2 regions of the Undibacterium sp. YM2 genome follow, and region 2 is predicted to be linked to the other one. Evidence: riboswitches for the same ligand, from Rfam matches in the RefSeq annotation. Region 2 holds a riboswitch; the other holds the start of a gene.
What was found. Region 2 has a riboswitch for cyclic di-GMP ahead of UNDYM_RS17465 (S53 family peptidase). Riboswitches for the same ligand answer to the same signal wherever they lie in the genome.

Region 1: linked by a shared signal. The riboswitch ahead of UNDYM_RS26890 (response regulator) and the one ahead of UNDYM_RS17465 (S53 family peptidase) in region 2 are both predicted to bind cyclic di-GMP.

What each region holds. Positions count from the first base shown of each region.
Region 1 covers NZ_AP018441.1:5,844,324-5,848,744, reverse strand. Annotated here, with positions in the region: gene UNDYM_RS26900 (acetyl/propionyl/methylcrotonyl-CoA carboxylase subunit alpha) at 1-460, shown strand, start outside; gene UNDYM_RS26895 (pyridoxine 5'-phosphate synthase) at 662-1,390, shown strand; cyclic di-GMP riboswitch class I at 1,555-1,639, shown strand; gene UNDYM_RS26890 (response regulator) at 1,678-2,586, shown strand; gene UNDYM_RS26885 (PleD family two-component system response regulator) at 2,662-3,027, shown strand; gene UNDYM_RS26880 (chemotaxis protein CheW) at 3,070-3,621, shown strand; gene UNDYM_RS26875 (methyl-accepting chemotaxis protein) at 3,697-4,421, shown strand, end outside.
Region 2 covers NZ_AP018441.1:3,874,913-3,879,333, forward strand. Annotated here, with positions in the region: gene UNDYM_RS17455 (hypothetical protein) at 1-489, opposite strand, end outside; gene UNDYM_RS17460 (hypothetical protein) at 678-1,346, opposite strand; cyclic di-GMP riboswitch class I at 1,613-1,699, shown strand; gene UNDYM_RS17465 (S53 family peptidase) at 1,947-4,421, shown strand, end outside.

The DNA.
Region 1 (4,421 bases), 2.0 Mb from region 2:
GCAGACGCATGATGTGCAGGTGACTTATCTGGCTGATGGCTGGCAAGTGCAGGCCGGTGCGGCAACAGCACAAGTCAGGCTGGCACTCGCGCATGAAAATGATATCGTCATCAAAATTGCAGACCAGACCGTGGCTGCCACCGTGGTGCGCGATGGTGAGCATTTCCATGTCTTCAGCCAGGGTAAGCACACTGACCTGCATTACATAGATGCGCTGGCGCATGCCGGTGAAGCCGAGGCTGAAGCTGGCCGCCTGACAGCGCCCATGCCAGGCAAGATCGTTGCCGTGCTCGTCAACAAGGCACAGGAAGTGAAGAAGGGCGATGCCCTGCTGATCATGGAAGCGATGAAGATGGAGCACACGATCTCTGCACCGCATGATGGTGTCATTGATGAAGTCTTGTATGCGATTGGTGATCAGGTGACTGAAGGGGCGCAGTTGCTGGCTTTCCAGCAGTGATCACTCACAACTGCTAAGTTTTAGACTGTAAAGCCAGCACCGATGTGCTGGCTTTTTTATAGATTAGCAAAAAAACAGATGCACCAGTAAATCACCCTGCTGTGTTACTTGTACAAACACGCAAGCAAGTCCATGATGAATACCTGAACAGAAAATTGTTCCAGCATTTTTTCATTACCTTGCCCAGACTTTGGAATCACCATGACCGCACTCTCCATCAACATCAACAAAATCGCCTTGCTGCGTAATTCACGTGGCCGTAATTATCCTGATGTGCAAGCCTTTGCTGCGCGCTGCCTGGACCTCGGTGCACATGGCATTACCCTGCATCCGCGTCAGGATCAAAGGCATGCGCGGTATAGCGATGTGGAAACTCTGGGTGTGCTGTGTCAGGCGCGTGGCGTGGAATTGAATGTAGAGGGTTATCCGGCACCAGAATTCCTCGACGTCGTGAAGCGCAACAAGCCTGCGCAATGCACGCTGGTGCCGGATGCTCCGGATCAGCTGACTTCTGACCATGGCTGGGACTTGCGCAAGGATGCTGAATTCTTGCGCCCCGTGCTGGCTGAACTCAGGGCGCTGGGCATACGCAGCAGCCTGTTTATTGATTACGACAACCAAGACATGCATCTGGCCAAAGAACTCGGTGCCGACCGTGTCGAGTTATATACAGAGCCCTATGCAGAGCACTTTGGCACAGCAAAAGGTGAACAGATATTGCAAGGCTTTGCCGCTGCCGCCAAACGTGCCCAGGATGCAGGTCTGGGCGTCAATGCCGGGCATGATCTGAACCTGGACAACCTGGCCAGGTTCCTGACCATACCCGGCATACTCGAAGTATCCATAGGCCATGCAGTCATCGTCGAATGCCTGGAGCAGGGCATGGTTGAGGTGCTGACAAAGTATGCAAAAATTTGCCAGCGCGGCTGAAATTTGTACCTTTTGCAAGAAAAAAGAAAAGCAAAAAAATGTTAACTTTTTCCTTGAAGCCTGCAAATTCTTGAACTACATTGGGGTAACGGTGCTTCACACGAAGCACTGTGGCTGATGTTCTTCACTATGTACAAGAGATAATCCATAGTGAGAATGTGAGCGTTGTTTAAAGGCAAACCACCCGAAAGCGTGGGACGCAAAACTACAGGGCCCTCGCTAAACACGGCAGGGCAGCCAGGTACCGTATTCCGCATTGGCGGTTTTTCGTTAAGAGGCATGTGCTCATGAACAGCATCTCTACGGCGCTCCCCTGCGCTTCTAAAAAAATTCTGATTAGTGTATTCGGTTTGTCTGAGTATGAATTGCGTTTGGTGCGCAGCGTGCTTAGCCTGACCATGGCGAGCGGACGCAGGCATTCCTATGCCTTGTTCGATGCCAGCCAGGCTGGTGACCCGGATATTGTCATACTCGATCCGGATAATAGCCAGGCCAGGGCAGCTTTACAGGAGCTTATAGAAACACGCAGTATCCCCGAACCTGCAACGGTATTCATTTCCAATGCAGGCAAGGCACAGCCTGGCAAATATCATTTATTGCATCCTCTGGTTCCTACCAAGATGTTGGCCTTGCTGGACCAGGTAGCAGATGAACTGGAAAAGGTGTTGCCTGCAACATCTCCTGTCAGTGCAGCAGTTGCCCAGAAAGCAGAAATGGACAAAGCAGCTAATGTGCAGCCCCTGCTGCAAAAAAGCCCCTCAGCCTCGGTCTTGCAGGGTGGTCACCGTGCCCTGATCGTGGATGACAGCCCCACTGCCAGAATCAAGATAGACCTTGAATTGCGCTCCATGAAAATCGCCTCTGACTGCGCTGAGACAGGCGAGCAAGCCCTGCAGATGCTGGAAAAGAAAAACTACGACATCATCTTCCTCGACATTGTCATGCCCGGTGCGGATGGCTATGAAATCTGCAAGATCATACGCCGCCATCCGCAAACCAAGCGTACACCTGTGGTCATGCTGACCAGCAAGTCCTCCCCCTTTGACCGTATACGTGGCTCCATCTCGGGTTGCAATAGTTATCTGACCAAGCCGGTTGAGCATCTGAAATTTCGTGCAGTTGTAGAAAAGACCCTGAGCACTGTGGATGAGAGCACAGGTCTGGACAAGAGCCACGGACTGGCCATGGGAACCTGAAGCCAGTCTGCATCAGCATCCTTACCTATGCCCTGGGGAGCAGGGCGCTTGATTGATCTATACATGGAGTACATCATGAGCATGAAAAAAGCCCTCGTTGTTGACGATTCCGCTACTGAACTGGCCAATATCAAAGCCATCCTGACGGATGCTGGCTATATGGTGGTCACGGCTTCCAGTGGCAAGGATTCCCTGGAAAAAGCCAAGGCAGAAAAACCATCCATCATTTTCCTCGACATCGTCATGCCTGAGATGGATGGTTATGAAGCCTGTCGCAGCCTGACCCAGGACCCTGCCACCAAGGGCATACCCATCGTCTTTGTCAGCAGCAAATCGCAAAAGGCCGACAAGATCTGGGGTCAGTTGCAAGGTGCCAAAGGCTATGTCGCCAAGCCTTATACCGCTGATCAGATCATAGAGCAGCTCAAGATCGCTGCCTGACACCTGATTTCCGATCGCTGCCAACTCACGCAGGGAGCTGCCATGAGTCTGATTACATCCGGCAATACAGCGCAATCCAAAGAATGGCTGCCGCCCAGCGTTGCGCTGGAACGCTTTACTCCTCCGGGTGATTTGCTGTGGAGCGATGTAGCACCGCTCATGGAAAGAAAGCGCTATGGTTATCGTGTTGCTTCGCTGAACCTGCTGATCAGGGCCGAAACAGGCAGTGAAGTCATACGACCCCAGGCAGTCGCTCCCCTGCCTGGGGCCCCGGCATTCCTGCTGGGGCTGATCAACCTGCGCGGCAATCTGGTACCCATTTTTGATCTGGGACTGGTACTCAGTGGCCGCAGGTCAGAAGTCACGCCGACAAAATTGTTCCTGATACTGGACAAGGCAGAAAACGCCGTTGGCATGCTGATAGACAGTTATCCGCAACCGCTGACCGAATTGCGCACCATTACCCAGATGCCGCAATTGCCAGCCACGCTGGAGGCTTATGTGCCAGCCGCTTTCGTCAAGGATGACAAGGTCTGGCTGGACTTCAATCATGAAAGTTTTTTCGAAAAACTCAGCCGTAGTACGGATACCTGACGCAATACCTGGCTGATTCCCTTCTGTTGATCTGACAAAGCAGTCTTTGTTGATGTTTTTCTTGTGGAGAGCAAAATGAAATTACGTACTCCGAATATTGGTATCCGGCTCAGTCTGGGATTTACAGCGGTGCTCTTGCTGCTGGCGGTAACGGCCTGGCTGGCCCTGTCCAACCTGAAGAGCATCAATGATGGTACCCACCGCATTGTGGATGGTAGCTATCCTAAAGTTGTGCTGGCCTACAAGATGCTTGGTAACGTTAATGCCAATGCGCGTTCCATGCGTAATATGCTGCTCCTGAACGATCAATCGGCAGTGGAAAAAGAACAGCAACTGATTTTGTCACGCAGACAGAACCAGGAAGAAAACATCGCCGGTTTTGAAAAATTGATTGCCAGCGATGAAGAAAAAGGCATCTTCCAGACAGCGACTGAAGCACGTACTAAATATGGTACTTCGCAAAGGGAATTCATGCGCCTGGCGACTGAAGGTAAAAAGACTGAAGCCACAGCCTGGCTGCTTGGCAACCTGCAAGCCGATCAGGAGAAATGGTTTTCTTCCATGGATGCCTTGATCGACTACCAAACAAAATTGGTGAACAAGGATGGTGCCGCAGCCGACAGCACTTACCTGAGTGCGAAAAACATTCTGGCCCTGGTGGCAGCTTTTTCCATCTTGCTGGCAGCGGGTGTTGCTTACTGGATGACGCGCAGTATCACCAAACCGGTATCGCATCTGATCGGCGTTATGCAGAAACTGACACAGGGCGATGCCAGCGTCAGGGCACGCAGCACGCAACC
Region 2 (4,421 bases):
CTCTGGATGTTCCCTGCCGCGGCCATGACCATGGCGTTCATGCTCATCATAGCGTCTGTCATCCTTACGATAGTCGTCACGCCTGTAATCGTCGCGCCTGTATGCATCATGTCTGTAATCATGGTCACGATAATACCCATCGCGGTAACGAGGCACTACCTGGGTGTTGTACCAGTTTTCCTGTACAAAATACACGGGGCGATTGCAGGCATTGTAGCGATAGCAATGTTTTTCCCATTTATTTCTATGGCCTGGTGGCACCACCAGATACATCGGTTGCTGGACCACATTCACCCTCTGCACTATGCGTGGCTCAGTATAAATGACCTGTGGCTGAGGGAAATTACCAATATCTACCCGACCATAGAAACCTGGTTGCCCGAATTGCATAGACACACCCACATCCTGCGCCTGACTCTGACCTGTCATGAATAGTGCGGCACAGGCTGCGCCTGCGAGCATTATCTTTCTGCATGTCATGGTTTTCATTTCTAACTCCTTATTTGATACTGCTCACAGGAGCATATCCTGTGCTTACACCTATAACGCTTGAGCGGCACATCTGTTGACTTCTGTCGTAAATATTCTGGCTGAGCGCTTGCAAAGCTTCTGTACGCTAACCAACATTCCCTCATGGAATAGCAAATAAAAACGCATCAAAAATATCTATTTGCAACTTACTTGACAGGAAATTCTGCAGCCCATTGTTGTGCTTTTTGATCAAGAACAGCGCGGCGTTCGGCTGGAACTTTTGTTGTCAATTGCGCCAAGGTGGATCTGTTTGACATACAGGCATATTGCGCATCACGCTTGCCGAATTGACGCTTGAGCACACATTCCAGTTGATGGGCACCAGCCACATCTTCGTAGGCAGTTTCCAGCGCTTCAGGCAATACCGTTTGATAGCGCAGTACCAGTTGAGCCGACATGCTGCGATAAGCAGGATCATTCGCTCCGGCCTGATGAGTGTATTTGACAGCATCTTTCAATGCGGCGTAGGCATCAGCATTTTTTTTGATGTTCGGGATACCGGGATTGGATGTCGTTTCACTTGCGCCATCACCACCGCTCATGGTCACTGACCAGCCCGACTTTTCAGTGATTTTCTCTTCCAGGCAGGCCAGGCGGTTATTTGCTTCAGCGGCGACATAGGTTTGTGCCTCCACATTGCCCTCAGCAGCGAGTTTGCGGTTCTTTACCAGCCAGTCCTTGAAATCGGCGCGCAAGGGTTTTGCGGTAATCAAGTCGCAATCGTCCAGGCTGATTTTTGCAGCCTGCGAACTTGCGCAAGTGAGTGCCAGACCGAGCAGAAAACCAGTGCGGGAAATTGTTGAAGAAAGTTTCATGTGTAATTTGTTATGTTCAATTCAGATAAAAAAACGGATACGAATCCAGGCCAGCGATGCTGCCATGATGAGATGAATAGTGGAAATGGTTTTACAATTTAACACTTTTGTTTTATTCAAAAACCAGCAAAACAACTATTTGCAGTTTCTGTTATCAAAGTGAAAGCCAAGCTTGTTTTCGCTACATGATTTCAACAATCCTTGACATTTTTTTTCTTCCATTTAATTCGAAATATTTATACCCTGAATCTGTAATTTCAATTTCTAAAACTTGAGGGCAAACCCGTTGAAAAATGGGGACGCAAAGCCACCGGCCTAAAGCGCATCAGCGCCATGGTAGCGGGGTTGCCGGTGATGGTGTCTGCTTATTTTTGGCACGATACTATTATTCGTCGAATCACCGCCCTCTGCTTATATCGGAGTGCATTTGTGATCATCGAAAAAAAATTGCTCTTCAACATACCCAGGCTGCTTGGCTTGTCTAGCTTGCTGATCAGTGCAAGTCTCCTCAGCGCTTGCGGTGGAGACAGTCAGCAAATCAGCCAATCCAACATTGCGTTACCTCCTCAAGAAGTCGCAACAGGAACGACAACACTGGATATGACTGTCCCTGTGTTGCCGCCTGATGTGGCTGCACAGGCGACACAACCGACCTTTCATCTGGCTCCGGTTTTGCTTGATCCACCGACGGATATTGATGCGACTGACAGTAGCAGGTCGGCCCACATTCCAGCAGCGGCTCTGAGCATACCGCGAGAACTGCAAGCAGTGCGTGGGCGCGGTTTGACTGTCGGTGCAATTCGTTCCTTGCCACGACCACAGTTGGCGCCGCCACCTGCAGGTGAAAACGCACAGCCTATGGCAGGCACCTCTGTCGTTTCTACCTATACGCCTGCGCAAATCCGCGCTGCGTATAGTCTCCCTGCGCTCCCTGCCAGTACCAGTGGGTTGACTGCAAGCCAGGCTGCACAGCTTGGTGCAGGTCAGACGATTTATATTGTGAACGCAAATCACGATCCCAATATCGTTGCAGAACTGAACGCCTTTAATCAAAAGTTTGGTCTTCCCGCATGCACAGTAAAAAGCATTCCTGCAGGTACAGCTTTGCCATTGCCTGCAGCGTCAAGCAATGTTTGTGAATTTTCTGTCGTGTACAGCACCAGTGCTGGTGGAATGACCAGCACCACACCAGCATTCAACTCTGGCTGGGCGACGGAAATTGCGCTAGACGTGCAATGGGCACATGCCACAGCGCCATTGGCCCGTATCATTCTGATTGAAGCTGCTGATTCTTCTATGAGCAACATGATAGGTGGAATCAAGCTGGCCAACGCCATGGGGCCAGGCATAGTATCCATGAGCTTCGGTGCAAATGAAGGAAGCTGGACAGCTGGGGTGGAAAGTACATTCACTACCGCCAAAATGACCTATCTGGCTGCAACCGGCGATAACGGGCCAGCCGTTGAATGGCCTGCAGTTTCTCCCAATGTTGTTGCCGTTGGTGGCACCAGTCTCACCTACTCAGGTACAACACGCACGGAGGTGGCCTGGTCCAATACTGGAGGTGGAGTAAGTGCATACACGGCGACACCAAGCTATCAGAACAATACAGTGCCGGGTGTGGGTACACCTGCCCGCAGGACGGTCGCTGACGTCTCCATGAACGCTGACCCGAACACTGGCCAGTACGTCGCCGTCATGACACCAGGAAGCAGTGTTGTAAACTGGGTCAGTGCAGGCGGCACCAGCCTGTCCACGCCCCAATGGGCCGGGGTGATTGCGATCGCCAACGCGACTTTGGCGCAGGCTGGCAAACCAGTTCTGGGTGCACCGCATGCTGTCCTGTATAACAAAATTGCGACAACTCCTGGCAGCTATGCCAGCAGTTTTGCCGATGTTGCGAAAGGCAGCAATGGCACTTGCGCAAGTTGCGTTGCCAAAACCGGGCATGACCAACTGACCGGCCTTGGCACGCCCAATGTCACCAGCTTGTTAAGTACACTCGGCGGCACAGTCATTGCAACACCGCCAACCGTAACTTCGGCAAGCATCAGCGGGCAAGTTGGCACGGCATTGAGTTTTACCGTATCTGCAACAGCAGCTAATCCCCTCACCTATACCTTGAGCGGCAACCCGGCAGGCTTGAGCATCAGCAGCAGCGGCATTGTTAGCTGGGCCACGCCTGTAGCAGGTACATACACGGTGGTCGTTACTGCGCTGGATGCAAAAACGGGGCTGAGCGGTAAAGGCACTTATACAATCGTTATTTCTGCCCCTGTGCCACCAGCTATTTCTGCCACCACCATCAATGGAAAAGCAGGCACGGCGCTTTCCTTCAATATAACGGCAACGTCTACCAATCCGCTGACCTATAGCATCACTGGTGCACCAAGCGGTATGACTGCTACTTCTGCGGGCGCTGCGACCTGGCCAACGCCAGTTGCAGGAACCTATTCAGTGACGGCAACTGCACTCGATGCAAAGACCGGATTGAGCAGCAAGGCTGTCTATACCGTTGTGATTGCTGCTGCAACACCTCCAGTCGTCACTGCAGCAACGATCAATGGAGTAGCAGCAACCGCACTGACTTTTAATGTAACCGCAACGTCTGGCAACGCAATGACTTTTAGCCTGACTGGTGCACCTGCTGGAATGACTATGGGGTCAACAGGAACTGTAAGCTGGGCTTCTCCTGTTCTTGGCACGTATTCAGTCACCATCAATGCAACGGACAGCAAGACAGGCTTGACAGGCAAAGCTGTGTATACCGTCGTGATTGCTCAGCAACCTGCGCCTGCAGTAACTGCGGCGACGGTCAATGGAACCGTTGGTACTGCACTATCCTACACCGTAGCAGTCAAAGCCTCGAATCCAGTCACCTATACACTGACTGGCGCACCTGCCGGACTGACTATCAGCAGTGCTGGCATTATCAACTGGGCTAGTCCTGTTGCAGGAAATTATGCTGTCACAGTGCTTGCGAAAGACAGCAAGACTGGCTTGAGCGGTCAGGCGGTCATCAGCATCAGCGTTGTGGCATCTGGCTTGAGTATCAGCGCACCGGCAATGACAGGC